2 regions of the Brevibacillus sp. FSL L8-0520 genome follow, and region 1 is predicted to be linked to the other one. Evidence: riboswitches for the same ligand, from Rfam matches in the RefSeq annotation. Region 1 holds a riboswitch; the other holds the start of a gene.
What was found. Region 1 has a riboswitch for S-adenosylmethionine ahead of metH (methionine synthase). Riboswitches for the same ligand answer to the same signal wherever they lie in the genome.
Positions count from the first base shown of each region.

Region 2: another riboswitch for S-adenosylmethionine. It lies ahead of NSQ24_RS22915 (ABC transporter permease); the one in region 1 lies ahead of metH (methionine synthase).

Region 1 is NZ_CP150171.1:2,196,272-2,202,005, reverse strand. It holds gene metH (methionine synthase) at 1-1,872, opposite strand, end outside; SAM riboswitch class I at 1,974-2,074, opposite strand; gene NSQ24_RS10930 (YjcZ family sporulation protein) at 2,274-2,378, shown strand; gene NSQ24_RS10925 (AraC family transcriptional regulator) at 2,546-3,406, shown strand; gene NSQ24_RS10920 (hypothetical protein) at 3,503-3,982, shown strand; T-box leader at 4,025-4,273, shown strand; gene argS (arginine--tRNA ligase) at 4,331-5,734, shown strand, end outside.
Region 2 is NZ_CP150171.1:4,676,552-4,682,285, reverse strand. It holds gene NSQ24_RS22925 (hypothetical protein) at 49-585, shown strand; gene NSQ24_RS22920 (multicopper oxidase family protein) at 616-2,739, shown strand; SAM riboswitch class I at 3,166-3,270, shown strand; gene NSQ24_RS22915 (ABC transporter permease) at 3,387-4,319, shown strand; gene NSQ24_RS22910 (ABC transporter permease) at 4,324-5,271, shown strand; gene NSQ24_RS22905 (ABC transporter ATP-binding protein) at 5,285-5,734, shown strand, end outside.

The sequences.
Region 1 (5,734 bases):
CAGTGGAAGCGAGGACACCTCGACTTTGGCTTCCTTTTTCTTTTGCCGGTAAAAATCGGTAAAGGAGGCAAGCGTTTCGTCCTTTGTCTCGAACAAAAGAGCTTCAGCCAGCTTTCTCTCTTCTTCAGGGATGGAAGCATAGCGCTCCAGCTTCTCCGTATTGACGATGGCATAATCGAGACCAGCGACTGTCGTATGGTAGAGGAAAACGGCATTCAGCACTTCCCGACCTGCGGCCGGAAGACCAAACGACACGTTGCTGACGCCGAGAATGGTCTTGCACTCGGGCATCGCTTCTTTGATCAGGCGAATGCCTTCTACTGTCGCCTTGGCAGAGCCGATGTACTGTTCGTCTCCTGTACCGACAGGAAACACGAGCGGGTCGAAGATGATGTCCCGCGGATTGACGCCAAACCGGTTTACCAAAAGGTCATAGGAGCGTTTTGCCACTTCCAGCTTTCGCTCGGCGGTGACAGCCATGCCGGTCTCGTCGATAGTTCCGACGACAACTGCGGCCCCGTATCTGTGGATCAAGGGCACGACTTGCTCGAACCGTTCGAGCCCGTCTTCGAGGTTGATCGAGTTGAGAATCGCTTTCCCTTGGGAATATTTCAACCCCAGCTCCATAACGCGCGCATCCGTGGAATCGATCATGAGAGGCGCCTTTACTTTTTTCACAATATATTGAAGGAATTTTTCCATATCGCCGTACTCGTCGCGGTCCGGGTCGGCCAGACAAATATCGATGACATGAGCCCCCCGCTTCACCTGTGCCCTTGCGATATCGGAAGCCTCCTCGTATTGTCCGGCTGCGATCAGATCGCGAAATTTCTTGGACCCGATGACGTTCGTGCGCTCCCCGACCAGCAGCGGGCGGTTGTCCTGTTCCACGTAGACGACATCGATCCCGGACACGGCGCTGACTGCATGCTCTTGCCGGGCACGCGGCTTGCAGTCTTTCAAGGCTTCGGCCATCGCCCGGATGTGGTCGGGCGTGGTTCCGCAGCATCCGCCCGCCACATTGAGCCATCCTTGCTCGGCAAATGCCTTGACTTTTGCCGCCAGCCCTTGCGGAGTTTCGTGATAGTGGCCGTTCTCGTCCGGGAGACCGGCATTGGGATAACAGCTCACGGCACAGTCTGCAAGACCGGATAGCGTGCGGATATGGTCGCGCATGAACTCGGGACCGGTCGCACAGTTCAGCCCGATGCTGACAGGCTTGAGGTGCTCAAGCGAGACGTAGAACGCTTCGATGTTTTGTCCCGCCAGCGTCGTGCCCATCGGCTCAATCGTCCCCGAAAGCATGACCGGCACTTCCGTCCCCAGCTCATCAAAAGCCTTGCGTATGCCGATGCCGCCCGCTTTTACGTTCAGCGTATCCTGCGAGGTTTCCAGAAGCAGCACATCCGCTCCCCCGATCAAAAGCCCTTTTGCCTGGCGGTAATACGACTCGACCAGCTCGTCAAAGGTGACCCCGCCCGTCAAAGAAAGCGTCTTGGTCGTCGGGCCCATCGCCCCTGCCACAAAGCGAGGCCACTCAGGCGTGGAATAGGCATCTGCGGCCTCGCGAGCGATTTTTGCAGCGGCGATGTTGATCTCCAGGTCCTTTTCCGCCACGTCATACTCGGCCAGGACGATGGACGTAGCGCCAAATGTATTCGTCTCGATAATATCGGCACCCGCCTCCAGGTACTTTTCATGGATCGAGCGGATGACGTCCGGCCGGGTCAGGTTCAACAGCTCGTTACAGCCGTCGTATTCCTCTCCGCCGAAGTCCTCGGCAGTCAGGTTGGCTTGCTGCAGCATTGTTCCCATCGCGCCGTCCAGTATCAGAATTTTTCGGTAAAGCTGTTCGCGAAAATTCGGTTTCATGGCAGACTCCTTTTCTCAAAGCAGATCATCTCAGATAAACAAAAAACCTCTTCTGTGTGCAGAAGAGGATTTGTCCGCGAATACGATACGCCTGACGCATCCTCTCATCTTTCAAAGCACACGGCTTTGCTGGAATTGGCACCTGAAAATTCCGGTTGCCGAGGCTTCATCGGGCCAGTCCCTCTGCCTCTCTGGATAAGAGATGTCGCTTTTTTATTCGATTCGTTCCAGTAATTGCAAGGTTTGAAAGTATCTTAACACCCCCCCTCCCCCGCGTCAATGAAGAAATTGTCCGTATCCACGCAAGTCCGGCGCCCATATTTGCCCCATATAGTCAATCGCCCACACTCTTCATGACTCCCGTGTATAGACTAAAGCATATCGGAAAGGAGGAAAACGACATGAGTACATCCTACTGCGGAAACAATATCTTCGGTGACAGCTTCGCCCTAGTGCTCGTTCTGTTTATCCTGCTGGTCATCGTAGGGTGCAATAACGACTGCTAAGCAGCTGCTTGAAAAAGGGGCCTGGAATCCAGGCTTCTTTTTTCTTGTCCAACAGGTGCACTTTGAAGAAATCAAGCAATCACTTGCCAAATCGGCACAGATTATCAAAAAACATCGTCTTCCCGGCTGTACAATAGGAGTAGCACATCTGGGAAATGGAGGCAGGTATGGATCACTACGAGCGGATTCAATGCGCAATCGAATTTATCGAAAAGCATCTTCAAGAGGAGGTGAATATCGCGGATATTGCCGCGGAAGCCTGTTTTTCCGCCTTTCATTTTCAACGGCTGTTTCAAGCGATCTCCGGTTTTTCGGTTCACGAGTACATACGAAAAAGAAGGCTGAGCGAGGCCGCCGTTTTGTTGAAACAGACGCAAACAAGCATCCTTGATCTGGCTATCGCCTGCCAGTACGGCTCCCAGGAGGCGTTTACCCGTGCTTTTGAAGCTACTTTCGGCATCACCCCGGCCAAGTTCCGAAAGGCGAACATACCTATTTTCCTGCAAAAGAAGCTGGATTTTTTGGATGATCAAAAACGAGCAAAGGGAGAAATAAGCATGAACAAACCAAACATTGTGCAATTAAACAGCATTGCCATCGTCGGGTACGCCTACAAGACAAATCTGAACAACAAACGCTACTTTGAGGACATTCCCCGCTTCTATGCCGATTTCGGAAGGAATGGACACTATATGCGGATTCCCAACAAAGCCGCCCCTGACATGGCATACGGCATTTCGTGCGATTTCCAGGATAACGGCGACTTTACGTTCATCGTCGGCGAAGAGGTAAAAAACTTGGATGGCGAGCTGGAGGATGGCTTTGTCCACTGTCTGCTTCCGGCAGGGAAATACGCCGAATTCAGGGTGATCGGCTCTGTCCAAAATACAAGAACCTATATTTACGGCACCTGGCTTCCGAATTCCAACTACGAGCGAAGAGAAGGACCTGATTTTGAAATAACCGATGTCCGCCAGTCCGTGTACCCGGATCAAATGAAAATAAAAATTTACATACCGATCGACTAGTGTTCCAGCTCCAGTCCGCCCGCTGTCCCCGCTCATTGTCAATCCATGCCCCTTTTGCTATGATGAGGTCGAAGCCAAGCAAAGGAGCGAAACGCTTTGGATCCACTACACCCTTGTGACAAGCACGAATTCCTATCGCGTATCGAAACGGTAAAAGAACTGGAACAAACCGACTTCGAGACATATTCTGTCGTGAAAGACAGCGAAAATGGCCAACACTATCTCCGGTATTCCTTTACACATATCAATCTGTCCGAAGGGGGCAGGCGCGACGAATTCGACCACTTCCTGCCGCTTGAATCGGACGATGTTCTCGCGATTCTGTTCGGAGAGCAGGCTTATCAGTTTCCGGACAACTGGAAAACCGCCTATCTTCGCAGCGGCACGGATGAGCGGCTGATGCCATTCGACCCGAGTGAAAATCACGATCTGGAAAAGGACGCGGAGGCGGAGTTGGCTTTGCTCGAGAAGCTGCAGCAGTTCAAGCAGCAATGGAATGCTGCCGAAGACAAAGAATCGCTGACCCGCGACCTGTTTCGCGATCTCGATGCGATCATAAAAAAAGCGGATGATTGAGTTGCGAAAGCCGCATCCTTTTCGCTATAATGGATGAATCATAAAGGATCGATGATGAGGAAAGTACTCCGTCAAAATGCCCAAGCGAGCCGGGGATGGTGTAAGCCCGGTGCAGGATGGCGGCAGGAATCGCACCTCGGAGATGCTGTCTGATTGCCCGGTTTATCTCTGGAGCAAGTAAGGCAGCCGGGTCTGCCCGTTATCGCAGAACAAAGCGGCTGTGCTGCCCGAAATGTAAAGGCTGCATGGCAAAAAGAGTGGCACCGCGGGAGAATACCTCTCGTCTCTTGATCAATCAGAGACGCAGAGGTTTTTTTATTTTTCATGATGAAGGGAGTTTGCATCACTATGAGTTACAAGCATCAAGTGGCTGAGATGATTTCTGCAGCCCTTTCCAAGCAAGGCGTAGATACGCTGGGGGCCGAGCAAGTGCGCAACATGCTGGAGACGCCTCCGAATCCGGCCATGGGCGATATCGCCTTCCCTTGCTTTCAACTGGCAAAGGCACTTCGCAAAGCGCCTCCTGTGATTGCAGCCGAGCTTGCCCCGCTTATCTCGGGTACGCCGGTTCGCGAAGTCCAGGCAGCTGGCCCGTACGTCAATATTTTTCTCGATCAGCAAAGTGTCGCAGCAGAGGTAGTAGGCACCATCCTCTCCGCAGGAGCCGCTTACGGCAGCCGCGACATCGGCAAAGGGCGGAAGGTTCCGATCGATCTTTCTTCTCCCAACATCGCCAAGCCGTTTTCCATGGGGCATCTTCGCTCTACCGTGATCGGAAACGCGATTGCCAACATCATGGAAAAACACGGTTACCAGCCGGTCCGCATCAACCATCTGGGCGACTGGGGCACGCAGTTCGGCAAGCTGATCGTGGCGTATCGCCTGTGGGGCGACGAAGCAAAAGTAAAAGCGGAGCCGATCAAAGAACTGCTCAGCCTCTATGTGCGCTTCCACGAAGAAGCGGAGAACGATCCGTCTTTGGAGGATCAAGGGCGCGAGTGGTTTAAAAAGCTGGAGGACGGAGACGCAGAAGCGCTCCACCTGTGGCAGTGGTTCCGCGATGAATCTCTGAAGGAGTTCATGAAGATTTACGATCTGATGAACGTTTCCTTCGACTCGACACACGGCGAAGCATTTTACAACGACAAGATGGATCGCGTCGTCGCCATGCTGGAGGAAAAAGGCCTGCTGACGGAATCGGACGGCGCCATGGTCGTGACGCTGGATGAATACGACATGCCGCCAAGCCTGATCAAAAAATCGGACGGCGCCACGCTGTACGCGACGCGTGACCTTGCTGCTGCCCTCTACCGCCATGAAACCTACGACTTCGCCAAAGCGCTCTATGTCGTCGGAAACGAGCAACGCCTTCACTTCCAACAGCTCTACAAGGTACTGGAGAAAATGGGCTTTGAGTGGGCAAAGGAAATGCATCACATTCCGTTTGGCATGATGCTGAAGGACGGCAAGAAAATGTCCACGCGCAAGGGCAAGGTCGTCCTGCTGGAAGAAGTGCTGTCCCAGGCGATCGAAGACGTCAAGAAAGTGATCGAGGAAAAGAATCCTGGTCTCGCCAACAAGGAAGAAGTCGCCCGCCAGGTCGGCGTCGGGGCCGTCATCTTCCACGACTTGAAAAACTATCGTCTCAATGACATCAATTTCTCCTGGGAAGAGATGCTCACCTTTGAAGGCGAAACCGGTCCTTACGTCCAATACACGCACGCACGCGCTTGCTCCCTGCTGAGAAAAGGC
Region 2 (5,734 bases), 2.5 Mb from region 1:
TTCGTTGGTAGGATGGCTAACAAAGAAGCTGTTAGGGAGGATTGGAGTATGGGTTACAAATTGTCGATCAGGAAAAAGCAATTGCTCATCATCATCCATGTGCTTTCGGTCGTCTGCTGGCTTGGCGGAGCGATGGTCATGCTGCTGCTCGGTATGTATATGCTGAAGGCGGAGAACGGCGAGCAGCTGTATTACACCTTGGACAATATGCATTTGGTCGATGTTGTCTTCATCCGGTACACCGCTGTAGTCGCGCTGCTCACCGGCATTGTCTTGTCCGTTTGGACGAATTGGGGGCTTTTCAAGCATTACTGGATCTTGATTAAGCTGATCCTGACTGTATCGTTGATCGGTTTCGGCATCGGGTATATGGCAGACTGGTTGTCTCAAATCGTTCGGATCGCCGAACAGGAGAGATTCCTTGCGCTCGGCGATGCTGCCTTCCTGAACACTAGTTATTCATTGATTGGCGGAGCCATTGCCAATATCGTCTCGCTGATCTTTATGACGGCGATCTCTTATTTCAAACCGTTTGGAAAAATCAAGCCGATCGTCCGGAAGCCCAAGCAAGAAGCGGCAAAATGACGAAGCATCCGATCACGAGGAGGGGAGACCATGTTTGAAACCATTTCCAGCATCGTGCTTACGATCTGTATGACCCTGTTGTGGGGGATCGCCGGTATTGTGGCAACAGGCCTTCCTTACTCGCAAACCAGCGACAGCTTGAAAAAGAGGAGAGCTTTCCTTCTGCGGGTGGGTGGCGCGGCGCTTCTTCTGAGTGCTCTGTGGTACGCGATCATCATCGGCCAACTCGTTACGAGCGGCTGGCTGTTTGTAGAGGGAACGGTCAAAGCGATTATCCCGCTGACGTTGCTTTCTCAATTGTATTTGACGGTAACGGTATGGCCCCGGTTAAAAAGCTTGCGGGACTCCGGTGGAGATGCACCGACGACGGAAGCGTTGCGCACAGTGGCTCATCCATCCGTACTGCTGTCCTTTTATGCGGCAGCGCTCGCATCCGGCATTGCTGCTTTCAGCACCGTCTTTGCCCAGCCTGTTCTGCCCGGCCCGTTTGAGGTCGTTCAACGGATGATGCTGGTTGCGCTCCTTTTGCTTGTGCCGGCGATTTTTGCAAGAAGAAGGTACGCGAAGGTTGTACGGGGGGAACCGCTTCAGCGCGGGCTTGTTTACAGGATGGTCAACTTCGTTGCTGCTGGTACGCTAACCGCCGTGGTCGCAATCGCCATCCTTGTATCAAACGTACTGGCGGGAGTGCAAGCCTCCAAGCTGCCGGAAGCATCCGACATGATGAATCACGACCGGATTGACGAAGGGGGCGGCGCGGCTACACGGATGTCTGCAGGCTCCGGGCATCATCGTCATGAGCAGCATGGCGCTCATCATCAAACCGGCACGGGGACAGTTGAAGTAGCAGCTCTGACCGGAGATATTTCCGCTCCTGCCGATGTGAAGTTCGAACTGGTGGCACAGCAAGAGAAGATACCGCTTGCGTCTGGAGCCGTGATCGATGCCTGGACGTATAACGGCGAAATCGCTCCCGAGCTCAGGGTGAAGCATGGCGATATGGTCGAAGTGAAGCTGATCAATAAAGATATCGATAGCGGAGTGACGATTCATTGGCATGGCTATAACGTGCCGAATGCAATGGACGGCGTGCCGGGGATGACGCAAAATGTCGTGAAACCGGGGCAATCGTTTACTTACAAGTTTCGGGCCGAGCAGGAAGGGACGTACTGGTTCCATTCTCATCAGCAAGCGTCGGAGCAAGTGGTGAAAGGGTTTTTCGGCACGCTGATTGTCGAGTCGAAGCAGGACGCGGAAACCTTTGACGAACAGTTTACCGTCATCAACCATCGCTGGACGACCAGCCAAGGGTATAAACATGCCTTTGGAAAAGAAGACGGTTGGCAAACGAAGCAGGTAAAGCCGGGGAAGAAAGTAAAGCTGAGAATCATCAATACGCATAAGCTTTCACAAAAATATCTTCTGCAGGGGACCGATTTCCGAATCACGAGCATTGACGGGATGCGGATTCAAGACCCGCAGCCATTGTCCGATCAAACAGCGTTGCGGCTTGGTTCGGGCGGCAGATACGACGTGACCTTCACGATGCCGGACCGTCCCGTTCTCTTTAAACTCGGCGATTACAAGAACACGAGCAATCCTGGCATCATTTTTTATACCGAAACCCCTCCGGAGGAACCGATCTTCAAGGCGGAATCCGCCGAGTTCGACCCGTCCGATTACGGTAAGCCCGTCACAAATGACGTCACGGCAGCGAAAAAATTCGATCGGGAATTCCAAATGATTCTCGGAAACGAGATGGGATTTTACAACGGCACGTTTCATTTTTTGTGGACGATCAATGGAGAGGTGTATCCCCGGGTGCCGACTTTTGTCGTCAAAGAAGGCGATAGCGTCAAAACGACCTTTGTGAATAAAAGCTTGACCGAGCATCCGATGCATTTGCATGGGCATCATATGACGGTTTTGAAGAAGAACGGCGAGAAGGTGAAGACTCCATGGCTTACCGACACGTTAAACGTGCTGCCCGGCGAATCGTATGAGGTCGCATTTGTCGCGGACAATCCGGGCATGTGGATGGACCACTGCCATAACCTGGATCATGCGGCGACCGGCATGATTTTGCATCTTATGTATGATCATGTGCGGGCTTCTTATGAAGTTGGGACGAGGACTGGGAATTTGCCGGATTAGGCGATTGACTCCATGATGATAATGCCATATAAGGTTAAGAAAGAAAGGAAAGTGATGATATTGCTGTATTTATTTTCTTTCTTTACATTTCTTTTTTTAATAGGAGCATTGAAAAGTTTCTTTAGTTCTATCGAGTCTTTGAATAACTCCAATTTGACAAGATTTAAAAAAGCAGCAAACACATGTATAGTGTTTGGGATATTATTTGTTCTTTTTCTATTGATCACTATTGCTTTTATATTTATTACATTCCAGTAAGATAGAAAGTAACTATCGTCAGATCTCGTAAATTGATTTTTTTGTCCATTTCTATGAAAGCTGTAACAAATAAACAAAAATCAAATGCACTAAAACCGCATTGACATATCCAAGTAAAATGATAAGATAAAAAAGAATTTAGTGAATGAAATTTAACTTCATAAAACATTCTTATCGAGAGTGGTGGAGGGACTGGCCCGATGAAACCCGGCAACCTTGGTCTGATGGACCTTACGGTGCTAAATCCTGCGGAGTTATTCTGAGAGATAAGAAGGTGGGAACCGTACAAATCGCCCCTCTTCTTTCTGGAGAGGGGCTTTCTGTATGTATAATCCATAGTATTCGTATTTATTTACTTAGTATTACAATTGCACAAAGGAGGAAACAACGTGCTTCATTATGCGGTCAAGCGTGGCTTTCTCATGCTGGTTACGCTGTGGATCATTGTCACGGTGACGTTTGTGATCATGCACCTGATTCCGGGCGACCCGTTCGCGTCTGACGCCAAAATGCTTCCGGAAGAAGTCGTGAAAAACATGCGGGCCCAGTACAACCTGGATGAGCCGATCCCTATGCAGTACCTGCTCTATCTGAAAGGCTTGGTGCAATTTGACCTGGGGCCGTCCATCCAGTCCAAGACAAGGGACGTGAACACGCTGATTGCGGAGGGCTTTCCCGCCTCGGCTGTTCTGGGGCTCCAGGCGTTTCTTGTCGCGCTGGCAGGTGGGATCACAGTCGGAATCGTCGCGGCGCTCTACCAAAACCGGGCGTTGGATTTTCTGTCCATGTTCGCGGCCATCGTCGGGATTTCCGTCCCCAGTTTTATTCTGGCACCGCTGTTGATCAAATACATGGCGGTCAAATGGGAGCTTTTGCCCGTCGCGGCTTGGGGGAGCTGGGAGCATTCGGTTCTTCCGACGCTTGCGCTCGCCATCGGGCCGCTTGCCATTATCGCCCGATTCGTACGAGCCAGCATGCTGGAAGTCTGGCAGCAGGAATACATAAGCACGGCGGAGGCGAAAGGGCTTGGCACCTTTTCCATCGTCGTCAGACACGGGATGCGCAATACCATACTGCCGGTGCTTACCTTTGTCGGTCCGCTGTTTGCCAACCTGATGACCGGAACCTTTGTGGTGGAAAAGATTTTCGCCATTCCGGGGCTTGGCAAATACTTCGTGGAAAGCATTTTTAACCGCGATTATCCGGTCATTTTGGGAATGACTGTTTTTTACAGCTTTGTGCTCATTTTTACTTTGTACATCATCGACCTGCTGTACCGGGTGATTGACCCGCGCATCAGATTGACGAGCGGAGGGAGATAGCGTTATGGCCAATCAGGCAACACAACTGGATTCGCTGTTTCGACCTGTCGACCCAAGCCGGCTTGCCGGGGAAGAGCGGGAACGTCCCAGCCTCGGGTATTGGCAGGAGGTATGGCAGCGGGTATGCCGCAACAAGCTGGCGATACTCGGGTTCTTCCTGCTCGCGGCGGTGGTGGCGCTCTCGATCTTCGGACCGATGCTCGTTCCTCACAGCCCGCATGAGCAGTCGTTGACGCAGGGGAATCTGCCGCCCTCGGGCGAGCACTGGTTTGGAACGGACGATCTGGGCCGGGACATGTGGGCGCGTACCTGGATGGGCGGCCGCATCTCTTTGTTTATCGGTGTGGTGGCGGCGGCCATCGACCTGGTAATCGGTGTGTGCATCGGCGGCATTTCCGGATACATGGCAGGAAGGAGCAGGCTGGGTGACCGAGTGGACAACATCCTGATGCGGCTGGCTGAAATTCTCTACAGCATCCCGTATCTGCTGGTGGTGATCCTGCTGATGGTCGTTCTGGAGCCGGGACTCGCCACGATCATTATTGCGCTTTCGCTGACCGGCTGGGTGGGCATGGCCCGCCTGGTCAGAGGACAGCTCATGCAGATCAAGCGGCAGGAGTTTGTGCTGGCGGCAGAAAAGCTGGGCACCTCCCATGCCAAAATCATCATCAGGCATCTGCTGCCCAATACGATTGGCGTGATCATCGTCAACCTGACCTTTACGATTCCGCATGCGATCTTCGCCGAGTCGTTTCTCAGCTTTCTCGGTCTGGGCGTGCAAGCGCCGACGGCCAGTTGGGGAACGATGGCCAACGACGCGCTGGCGGTTGTGCTGAGCGGGCAGTGGTGGCGGCTGTTTTTTCCGGGATTCATGATTTCGCTTGCCATGTTCGCGTGCAACGCGCTCGGGGACGGTCTGCAGGACGCGCTGGACCCGCGCATCAGGAAATGAGGGGGAGTTCATCGTGAAGCCATTGTTGGAAGTAGACCAGCTGCGCGTCTCCTTTCGCACGTACGGCGGAGAGGTGCAGGCAGTGAGAGGGGTGTCCTTTTCCGTGAGGGAGGGAGAGACGCTGGCCATTGTCGGAGAGAGCGGCTGCGGAAAAAGCGTGACTGCCCGGGCATTGATGGGGATGATTCCGCCCCGATCCGGCCAGGTAAAGAGCGGCAGCATCCGGTTTCGCGGGCGTGAGCTGACCCGGCTGACGAAACAGGAGTGGCAGCAGATTCGCGGCTCGCAGATCGGCATGATCTTTCAGGACCCGATGACCTCGCTGAACCCGACGATGAAAATCGGGACACAGATTGCCGAAGGGCTGATCAAGCATCGAAAGCAGACGAAGGCGGAAGCAAAGGAAGAGACGCTGAAGCTGCTGGAGAGGGTGGGCATTCCGGAGGCGGCGAGGCGGTATGAA